3 regions of the Psychrobacillus sp. FSL H8-0483 genome follow, and region 1 is predicted to be linked to each of the others. Evidence: riboswitches for the same ligand, from Rfam matches in the RefSeq annotation. Region 1 holds a riboswitch; each other region holds the start of a gene.

The links. Region 1 has a riboswitch for thiamine pyrophosphate ahead of tenA (thiaminase II). Riboswitches for the same ligand answer to the same signal wherever they lie in the genome.
Region 2: another riboswitch for thiamine pyrophosphate. It lies ahead of MHB48_RS11205 (ABC transporter substrate-binding protein); the one in region 1 lies ahead of tenA (thiaminase II).
Region 3: another riboswitch for thiamine pyrophosphate. It lies ahead of MHB48_RS01160 (YkoF family thiamine/hydroxymethylpyrimidine-binding protein); the one in region 1 lies ahead of tenA (thiaminase II).

The regions. Positions count from the first base shown of each region.
Region 1 is NZ_CP152052.1:3,497,157-3,500,439, forward strand. Features, by position in the region: gene thiM (hydroxyethylthiazole kinase) at 1-674, opposite strand, end outside; gene tenA (thiaminase II) at 655-1,344, opposite strand; TPP riboswitch at 1,417-1,514, opposite strand; TPP riboswitch at 1,573-1,670, opposite strand; gene rlmD (23S rRNA (uracil(1939)-C(5))-methyltransferase RlmD) at 2,020-3,283, opposite strand, start outside.
Region 2 is NZ_CP152052.1:2,365,321-2,368,603, forward strand. Features, by position in the region: gene MHB48_RS11195 (methyl-accepting chemotaxis protein) at 1-108, opposite strand, end outside; gene MHB48_RS11200 (GNAT family protein) at 605-1,135, shown strand; TPP riboswitch at 1,469-1,578, shown strand; gene MHB48_RS11205 (ABC transporter substrate-binding protein) at 1,653-2,654, shown strand; gene MHB48_RS11210 (thiamine-binding protein) at 2,666-2,956, shown strand; gene MHB48_RS11215 (ABC transporter permease) at 2,956-3,283, shown strand, end outside.
Region 3 is NZ_CP152052.1:224,259-227,541, forward strand. Features, by position in the region: gene MHB48_RS01150 (ABC transporter ATP-binding protein) at 1-224, opposite strand, end outside; gene MHB48_RS01155 (ECF transporter S component) at 184-765, opposite strand; gene MHB48_RS01160 (YkoF family thiamine/hydroxymethylpyrimidine-binding protein) at 767-1,348, opposite strand; TPP riboswitch at 1,427-1,534, opposite strand; gene MHB48_RS01165 (D-glycerate dehydrogenase) at 1,658-2,617, shown strand; gene MHB48_RS01170 (hypothetical protein) at 2,676-3,283, opposite strand, start outside.

The DNA.
Region 1 (3,283 bases):
TATGCATTTAAACTAGCTTGCTTATAATCGCGAAGTAGACTCGCAAGATCTTCGAATGCATTTTCACAGCTTGCGAGTTCTGCTGCACAAAAGGCACTTAATAGACAGCCACTTCCTGTTATTTTCGTTACCTTTTCATGACCACCAACGATCCATTCTAATCTGTTCCCATCTGTAATCACATCTTGCTCACCTGTCACAATCACAAGACAGTTATATTTGTTTGCAACACGCATAGCCGTTTCAGCTACATCAAGTTCACCAACGCCACTATCGACGCCTTTCGCTAGCCAAGAAATACCTGCTATAGCAGCGAGTTCTCCAACATTACAACGAATTAAATTAATTTTAAGATGTTGTAATAAATCCATTGTTGTTTGTAAACGAAAATTTGTTGCTCCTGCACCAACGGGATCAAAAACTATAGGAATGTTCTTCGCATTCGCACTGATCCCTGCTAGAATCATTGATTTTATTGTCTGTTCATTTAATGTGCCGATATTTAGTAAAAGCGCATTCGATTTTGATGCCATTTCCGCTGCTTCTTCAACTGCATCGGCCATCACAGGAGAAGCTCCTATTGTAAGTAAGCCATTTGCTGTAAAATTGGCCACGACATAGTTGGTTATACAATGCACTAAAGGTTTTTGTAGATTAATTTTTTGTAGGCTCATTCATATACACCCCTTGTGTCCAAGTTTGCATCGTCCATGGCATTTCCCAAAACATCCACTCGTAATAACAACTTTTTTCAAAATGTGCCTTTAAAACCTTTTGTTTCATTGGCTGTTCCTTCGCAAAACGATTTAACATCGACTTTTGCTTTTCGATCGATTGAAGCATTTCGTCAGATGCATATAATGCAATCCATTGTTCATACAGCGGTACATTGGGACGAGCATACTTAAGCTTTTGGCCAATTTCTTGATAGAGCCACGGGCAAGGTAACATGGCAGCAAATGCTTCTGCTACATCGCCATTATGTACAGCATTGTACATATGACTCACATAATTATAAGCAGCTGGTGCCACCTCAAAATTTTCGATTTCTACAGTTGTTACACCTAAATCTTGAAAAGTTGTACGGTGAAGTTCAAGCTCTGCTTCATGTATAAATCTCGCCGTGTTTAAAAAGTATTGAATGTCCTCGTCATTTGTTGCCTTTGCTGCTGCTAAAGTTAAGACTTTTGTGTAATGCTTTAAATAATACGCATCCTGTAGCATATAAAACTTGAACTTTTCGAGTGGTAAACTGCCATCTGCAATACCTTGCACAAACGGATGGTTAAAACTAGCCTCCCAATAAAATTGCGTTTCCTGTCTAACTTTTTCACAAAACTCCATTCTTTGTCCTCCTTAATTGGTGGACGTAAGCGCAAAAAAGGCGCCTCTAGTAGAGACGCCCAAAAAGTGTAGACTACACCCATGATTGCTCCCTACGCCAGTGTTAACTGTCAGGTTCTAAGGGTCAGGTTTTAACCTTCTCAACACAATGTGTCCCCCCGCAATTAAAGTATTTGCAAAAGAAAGGCCCCACGTAAAAAATACGCGGAGCCGAATAAGTACATATTGATGATAGTGTACTTTGCTCCCTACGTCCGTATTAACGGTCAGGTTCTAAGGGTCAGGTTTAACCTTCTCAACACAAACGTGTCCCCCTGCAAATTCATTTAATTACACTAAGTTTAGCTTAAAGCACCAGGGCAAACAAGATAAATATTGAAAGATATTTAAATTTCAGTGTAAACCCAAAATAAAAAAAATCACACCTTTTCGGTACGCACGAAAAATAGCCATCTATTTGAAATTTTTTCGGATAGATGGCTATTTTGCACTTTCTATCGGCAAAAAGTTAAAAGATATTCTTTCATTAGATAAGCTGACACCGCAAATTCTTCATCCATTAGTTGAGCGGATTACTTGTACACAAGAAGGTAAAATCCATATACACTATACCTTCGTCAATCCCTTAGAAGTGGCATAAAACTTTATATAAAGATAAAGACAACTAACGATTCGTTAGTTGTCTTCTTTTAAAATGAGTTGCGAGACACACTCAACATGAGTCGTCTGTGGGAACATATCAACCGGCTGAACTTCTTGCGTTTTGTAGCCACCATCTTCTAAGATGCGTAGATCTCTCGCAAGTGTTGCTGGGTTACAGGAAACGTATACAACGCGCTTCGGTTTTTGTTCCAAGATTGTTTGAAGTAGTGCTTCGTCACAACCTTTTCTTGGTGGATCTACTACTAGTACATCCGCTGTCTTGCCTTCTTTATACCATTTTGGAATGACTTCTTCTGCAGGACCTGCCTCGAAGAATGTGTTGTTGAAGCCATTCAATTCGGCATTGCGTTTCGCATCTTCAATCGCTTGTGGAACGATTTCCACACCAAGCACTTGTTTTGCTTTTTGCGCAAGGAATAAAGAAATCGTTCCAATACCGCAGTAAGCGTCGATTACCGTTTCTTCTCCAGAAAGCTGTGCATAATCGAGTGCTTGTTTATATAGTACTTCTGTTTGTTCAGGGTTCACTTGATAGAACGAACGAGCAGATATTTCAAATCGAATATCTCCAATTAGATCTTCAATTACTGCCTTGCCCCATAGGACATTCGTGTCATCTCCGAAAATAACATTTGTATTGCGCGTATTTACGTTTTGGATAATAGAAACAACATTTGGCTCTACTTCTCGTATAAGGTCAATGATGGCATCTTTTTTCGATAACTTCGGATGTTTGGTAACCAGCACAACCATTACTTCCCCTGTTGCGCGACCTTTCCGTACGACAAGATGACGAAGCTGACCTTTTCTCGTTTCTTCATTATAAGGAATCAAATCGAGCTCTAATGCTTTTTCTTTCACCGCACGTAGTAAACGATCTGCTTCATCTGTTTGAATTAAACATGTATTTGTATCTGCAATGCGATGTGATTTCGTTTGATAGAAGCCAGCAAGAACTTGTCCATCTTCTAGGCTGAACGGAATCTGTGATTTGTTGCGATATTCCCATGGTTTCTCCATCCCTTTTACAGGTAACACTGGCGCATCAATTTTCCCTATACGCTGCATGACATTTCGTACCATGCTCTCTTTCCATTTGAGTTGGCCTTCGTATGTCATATGCTGAAGTTGACAACCACCACACTCTGCAAATACTGGGCATGGAGCTTCTACACGAAATGGAGATGGCTCCACTATGTTCATTAATTTTGCGAAGCCGTAGTTTTTTAATGTTTTTAATACATGGACTTCTGCTGTTTCGTTCGGTAAACCACCT
Region 2 (3,283 bases), 1.1 Mb from region 1:
ATTATACAAAATCACACTTGTTGTTACGGTGTAAGCAAGAAATAAAATGAAAAATAGCCCAATAATTAACCCTGATAACTTCCATGCAATACTTTTTGACCTTTTCACTACAAAAACACCCCTTTTTTCCTATCACCTTAATAATAATGCATAATAATTAGTCCTACAACAATAAAATATTTTTAATAAAGAGAATGAGGAAAGTAGCATAAGCTGCCCTTTAAGTGCAATATGCCATAAGCCAATTCCAGCGGACTTTGGACCAAACACTGGCCTTACTTACCGTGGAATTTTTAGAGGAGCTTGATGTGACTGCTTCACTTCAAGCTCCTCCTTTTTCGGTAATCTTATGTGCGAATGTTTGTCCGTCGCCCTCTTGGAATTTTAATTGTTATAATGTAATCGTAAAAGAAATGAATGAACTATTTGACTATAGAATGGTCGCTTTATCTATGTACTTTTTCAGTGGCCACTATAAAGAGGAAACCTATGCTGCTGTTCTTAACCAGGTACAGACTTTGGTATTGATCCTAAAAATAATTCTTGCAAGAATGTTGTAATAATGTGTAAACATTTATATGTTTGTATAAAAAGGAGTGGGAGAATGTTTCCTGTGTTAGAAACTGAAAGGTTAACCTTAAGAGAACTAATAGAAGACGATGCACAAGGGATATTGAATTGTTTTTCAAATGAAGATGTATTACGTTTCTATGGGCAAAATCCATTAACAAATATAGAACAAGTTAAAAATATTGTTAGGAATTTTTCAAATAACTATAAGGAAAAACAAGGGATTAAATGGGGAATTGAGATAAAAGGAACAGAAGGAATTATTGGTACGATTGGGTTCCATAATTGGTCTTCTGAACATAAGAGAGCGGAAATAGCTTATGCAATTTTCCCTGAACAATGGGGAAATGGGTATGCCACTGAAGCAGTTAAAAAAGTTATATCGTACGGATTTAATGAGCTAAATTTAACTCGAATAGGAGCTGTTGTTTTTACTGAAAATAAAGCATCCAATGTGTTGTTAGAAAAATTAGGATTTGAAAAAGAAGGGGTTCTTAGAAACTATATGTATCAAAATAATGTTCCGTATGATACGAACGTATACTCCTTACTTCCAACTAATTAGTGCAGTAATCTAATGATTTTCATTTAGAAAGATAGAGTGAGGCTCATTTAAATGCCTTGCTCTATCTTTTTTGATCATTACTTTTTCCCAGCCAGGAGTCCTCCGTTCCTTCCCTTCCACTTTTATCCTCGGCCCAGTATAACCTTTCTGGAGTTGCCATTTCATTCAAGTAGCTAAATTATCAAATTTCAATTCAATCTATATTTATTTGCCCGTGCCTTCCCTTCAAAAATAATCATTTCTTCTTTTCACCCCTCTCCACCAAATTTCCATATTTTTCACTAGTCAAAATAAAGGATTCTGTTATAATGAGTTTGGAATATAATTTAATAGTTAGAATTGTAGGGGGACCGGTGTTGCCGGTTGAGATTACATCCATAAGATGTTGACTCTTAGAACCTGATCTGGTTGATACCAGCGGAGGGAACATATTCTTGAACAATTAACTTTGTTTGCTTATATGCGCCCTAGGTTCTCCTCTAGGGTGCTTTTTATTATGTAAACAGGAGGATTAGAAATGAAAAAGTGGTTAATCGTATTATGTTCATTATTAATACTTGCAGGTTGTAGCAATCCGAAATCAGCATCGGAAACGGAAACGAAAAAGAAAGACACACACTCTCTTAAAAAGGTATCTGTCGTACTTGATTGGACACCAAACACGAATCATACCGGTTTATATGTGGCAAAAGAAAAAGGCTATTTTGAAGACGAAGGATTAGATGTGGACATCATTATGCCAGGTGATGCTGGAGCAGATCAGCTTGTGGCTTCAGGCAAATCTGAGTTTGGCATAAGCTATCAAGAATCAATCACACAGGCACGTATACAAGATGTTCCTCTTGTTTCCATAGCAGCCATCATTCAACATAATACATCTGGTTTTGCCTCACCAGCTGCGAAGAACATTGTTACACCAAAAGACTTTGTAGGTAAAACATATGGAGGCTGGGGATCACCAGTTGAAAAATCGGTTATTTCTTCCTTGATGCAAAAAGAAAATGCTGATGTAAATAAAGTCTCGTTTGTTAATATGGGAGATACTGATTTCTTTACAGCTGTGAAACGAGACATCGATTTCGCATGGATTTATTATGGTTGGACTGGTGTAGAGGCAGAGATGCGTGGAGAAAAACTCAATATGGTCTACTTAACAGACTACTCTGATAAACTTGATTATTACACGCCAGTTCTCGCAACTAATGAAAATATGATTAAAGAAAACCCAGATACAGTAAAAGCTTTTGTAAAAGCTGTATCCAAGGGGTATGAATTTGCTATTAAAAATCCATCCGATGCTGCCGACATTTTAATTAAAGAAGTGCCTGAATTGGATCCAAAGCTTGTTAAAAAAAGTCAAGAATGGCTAGCCTCTAAATATCAAGATGATGCACCAAGATGGGGCGAGCAAAAACAAATAGTATGGGAAAATTATGCTTCGTGGATGTTTGACAATGGGCTGCTTGAGAAAAAGCTTGATGCCCAAAAAGCATTTACAAATGAATTTTTACCACAATAAGGGGTTATAATATGACAAATTCACTGATCAGTATTCAAATCATACCAAAAACAAAAAATGGAGAAAGTGTTATTCCGTATGTTGATGAAGCAATCCGAGTGATACAAGAGTCCGGGGTAAAATTTGAGGTACATCCTCTCGAAACAACAATGGAAGGCGATTTACAGCAATTACTTCAGGTTATCACGAAAATGAACGATCGCATGATTGAGATGGGAAGCAGTAACGTTATCTCCCAAATAAAAGTATTGTACCAGCCATCAGGCATCTTAATGGATCAACTTACGGAGAAATATAGATAATGATGAAAATCGTATCGAAAGGGTGGAGACCATTACTGGTTCTCCTCCTTTTATTCATTGTATGGGAAACGATTGTGATTAAATTTAGAATTCCTAGTTGGCTCTTACCCTCTCCGACAAAAATATTTTATGAAGGTTTCGATGGTTGGTCCAATTTTTACCCACATTTATTATCAACCATCAAACTATCCTTACTCGGATTTGCACTAGGTTTACTAATCGGTTTACTTACGGCTATTTTATTGCACTTGTTCCCTTTCATTCGGGAATCGATTTATCCGTTACTAATCATCTCACAAAACATTCCAATTATTGTATTGGCCCCTC
Region 3 (3,283 bases), 860 kb from region 1:
AAAACACCATCGCAGTTATCAGGATACAAGCGATTACACAAATAAAGTAACGTCGTTTTTCCGCAACCACTAGGTCCAGTGATGACCACACGTTCACCACGCTGAATAGAAAAGGAGAAATCCTCCAATATCCATTTCTCCTCATCTGGATAACGAAAACTTACCTGTTCAAAATGGATGACATCATGCACGAACATCACCTTTTTTAGGACGTGAAATTGCATAGCCTCTTAGCGACCCAGTCGCAAGCAATCCGTCGGCAATCCCTTTTCCGCCAACACCTGCAAGTAAAGCTCCACTCAAAATTCGAATACCTAACATGAGCGCGACATAACCAGTACTATACACCGTAAATCCACCTAACAAGTACCCGTAGACAAAGCTAAATAACGATGATCCAACACCAGCTAGCATCAATACCCACAGATCAAAGCGTTTATAACGAGTTGCAGCAAATACGGCCTCGGCACCTAAACCTTGGATAACTCCTGAAAGTATTAACCTCGGACCAACTGCATTTCCAAGCAACACTTCAATAGCCGCTGCAATCGTTTCTGAAATCACCGCCGCACCAGGCTTGCGAATAATATACATACAAATAATCGATACGATAAACCAGATGCCGAAAATCCATTCATACGCAATTGGCCCAATAAAACCTGCCCAAATATTCCCGACATGTAAGAATAGTAGATACACGATTCCAAACACGGCTGCAAATAAAGACATGAGTACAATCTCTTTTAACTTCCAAGATTTCAACATATTAAAGACCTCCGTGCGAAGGACTATTTATACTCATCGAAACCGTCATCACTAAATGCTTATGTTCTTCTGAGCGGGCATGCGTAAATGTCTCTTCATAAAATGCAAACACGTCATGAATATCGCCGTGAATACCACTTGCATAGTGCATGGAATCATTGAAAACACCACGCTCCTTCGCACGATCTACTTCTCGGTAAATAATGTCCATATAATTTTGATTATTCATCGGATAAAGTGCAAATTGGGAAGACACGTATTGCTTTGTCATATCTTTATTCGCTACTTCATCTCCTTTGTCTAAATATACATCTCCGGCTGTATCACCAGGACAACCCGCAGAAAATGTACCAGATAACGCAATGTGCACGCCAGTCTTGGCAGCGTGCAACGTGATTGCCTTTGCCACATTAAACACATGTACTTGCTTCCCTCGAATTACTGTGGATACGTCATCTGTATGCATCCATACATTCGTCGTATCCGTATCTTGAAGTGCTCCTTTAATGACGGAAATAAAATCATTGGTCATCGGATGTAACGAAAAACGAAATCCGACGATTGGGCTTAAACCACATTGCATCATAAAACCTCCTAAATTTTTTCATAAAAAAAGACCACATCCGTGAAGATGCAGCCACTTATCCAATATAAAAAAATTCGGAAAGTCACTGCACTTCCTCACGCAGGTATTATCCTGATCGAGTAATAAGGGATCGGAGCTAAAAAGCTCTCATCACAGCCAAAGTGGGCACCCCTAGTGCAGAAAACGGTATGTAGTTTTTTTAATGTGCCCCCAGTATACCCTACGAAATTAGCATTGTAAATGCAGTTGCAAAATTTCATACTTTCGTCCATGCTTAAGCTATCAGAATATTTGGAGGTTACAAATTTGAAAAAAATATTAATTACGCGCAAATTACCAGATGAAGTTGTGAACCCATTAAGGGAAAAATTTGAAGTAAAGATGTGGCATAGTGATGATGTGCAAATGACTTATGAGGAGTTAAAGTTAGAAGCAAAAGATGCTCATGCAATTTGGACTATGCTTTCTGATAAATTGGATCGAGCACTTATTGAAAGTTTGCCAAATTTAAAATTGATTAGTAATTTAGGGGTTGGATACAATAATATCGATGTTGACGCAGCAAAAGAGCATGGAATTATCGTAACAAATACTCCAGGAGTTTTAACAGAAACTACTGCAGATTTAACATTTTCTTTACTTCTAGCTACTGCTCGTCGTGTAATGGAGGCAGAACGTGATCTTCGTGCAGGTAAGTGGAAGTCACGGTCACCAATGCAGTATACAGGGATGGATGTTTTTGGTGCAACCCTTGGTATCATTGGAATGGGGAGAATCGGAGAAGCCGTTGCAAGGCGTGCAAAAGGTTTTGATATGAATGTTCTTTACCATAATCGAACAAGAAAAATGGAATCCGAAGAAAAGTACGGTTTTACGTATGCAGAATTAGATACATTGCTGAAGGAATCAGATTTCATCGTTCTGTTAACGCCATTAACACCTGAAACGAAGGGATTAATTGCAGAACGTGAACTAGAATTGATGAAAGAAACCGCTGCAATCATTAATGTTGCGCGTGGTGGAGTCATTGACGAACAAGCCCTATACGAAGCATTAACGACAAATAAAATCTGGGCTGCTGGTCTAGATGTATTCGAAGTGGAACCAGTTCCTTTAGACCACCCATTACTCACATTACCGAATGTTACTGTGCTACCGCATATCGGAAGTGCAACCATCCGTACGAGAATTGCTATGATGCAAATGAATGCTGACGATATTGAAGCAGTTTTGGAGAATAAAGAGCCAGAGAATAGAGTAGTATAAAAAATACCAGATCAGAGCTATTTCCATTTCTCTGATCTGGTATTTCGTTGTTCTTATATTATTTAGTCACTAAGGATACATCACTTGCTGTAGCCCAATCGTTCATTGGAACCACAATATATGTTGCACCGGGCTTTAATGTATTGTCTTTAACATCAAAGATACCAACTGCACCTTTACGAGAAGAGAAGCGATATTGTGCTTGAATCTTGCTTCCATCTTCAGCTTGTAATTCTACGCTTCGACCTGCAAGTAATTCCATACCAGGATCTTTATCTAATGTTAATTGGAATGATTTATCATCAATTGCTTCTGCTGATTTGACTGTCAACGGAGCAATCTCTTTCGTTTCGAAGGTTGGATTTTTAATTGTTGCCCAATCAGATGACACAGTATATGTTGTACCAGGTGTTAAAGTTTGTCCTTCTGATAAACGGAATTTTGGTGCTTGTCTACCATCTGCTGCTTGGGTAAAGGGTACATAATTCGCTGTAATTTCTTCTCCATTATCTGCTGTAATTAATACTGTACGATCTCGTAAAGAAGATATCACTTGATATTGGTTTCCATTGTCATCTTTATTTTCGTCATCTACTTGAAAAGAAAGATCACCTCTACCGGCCTTATATGCTTCAATAATATTCGCATAATCTGTTACGCCATCTT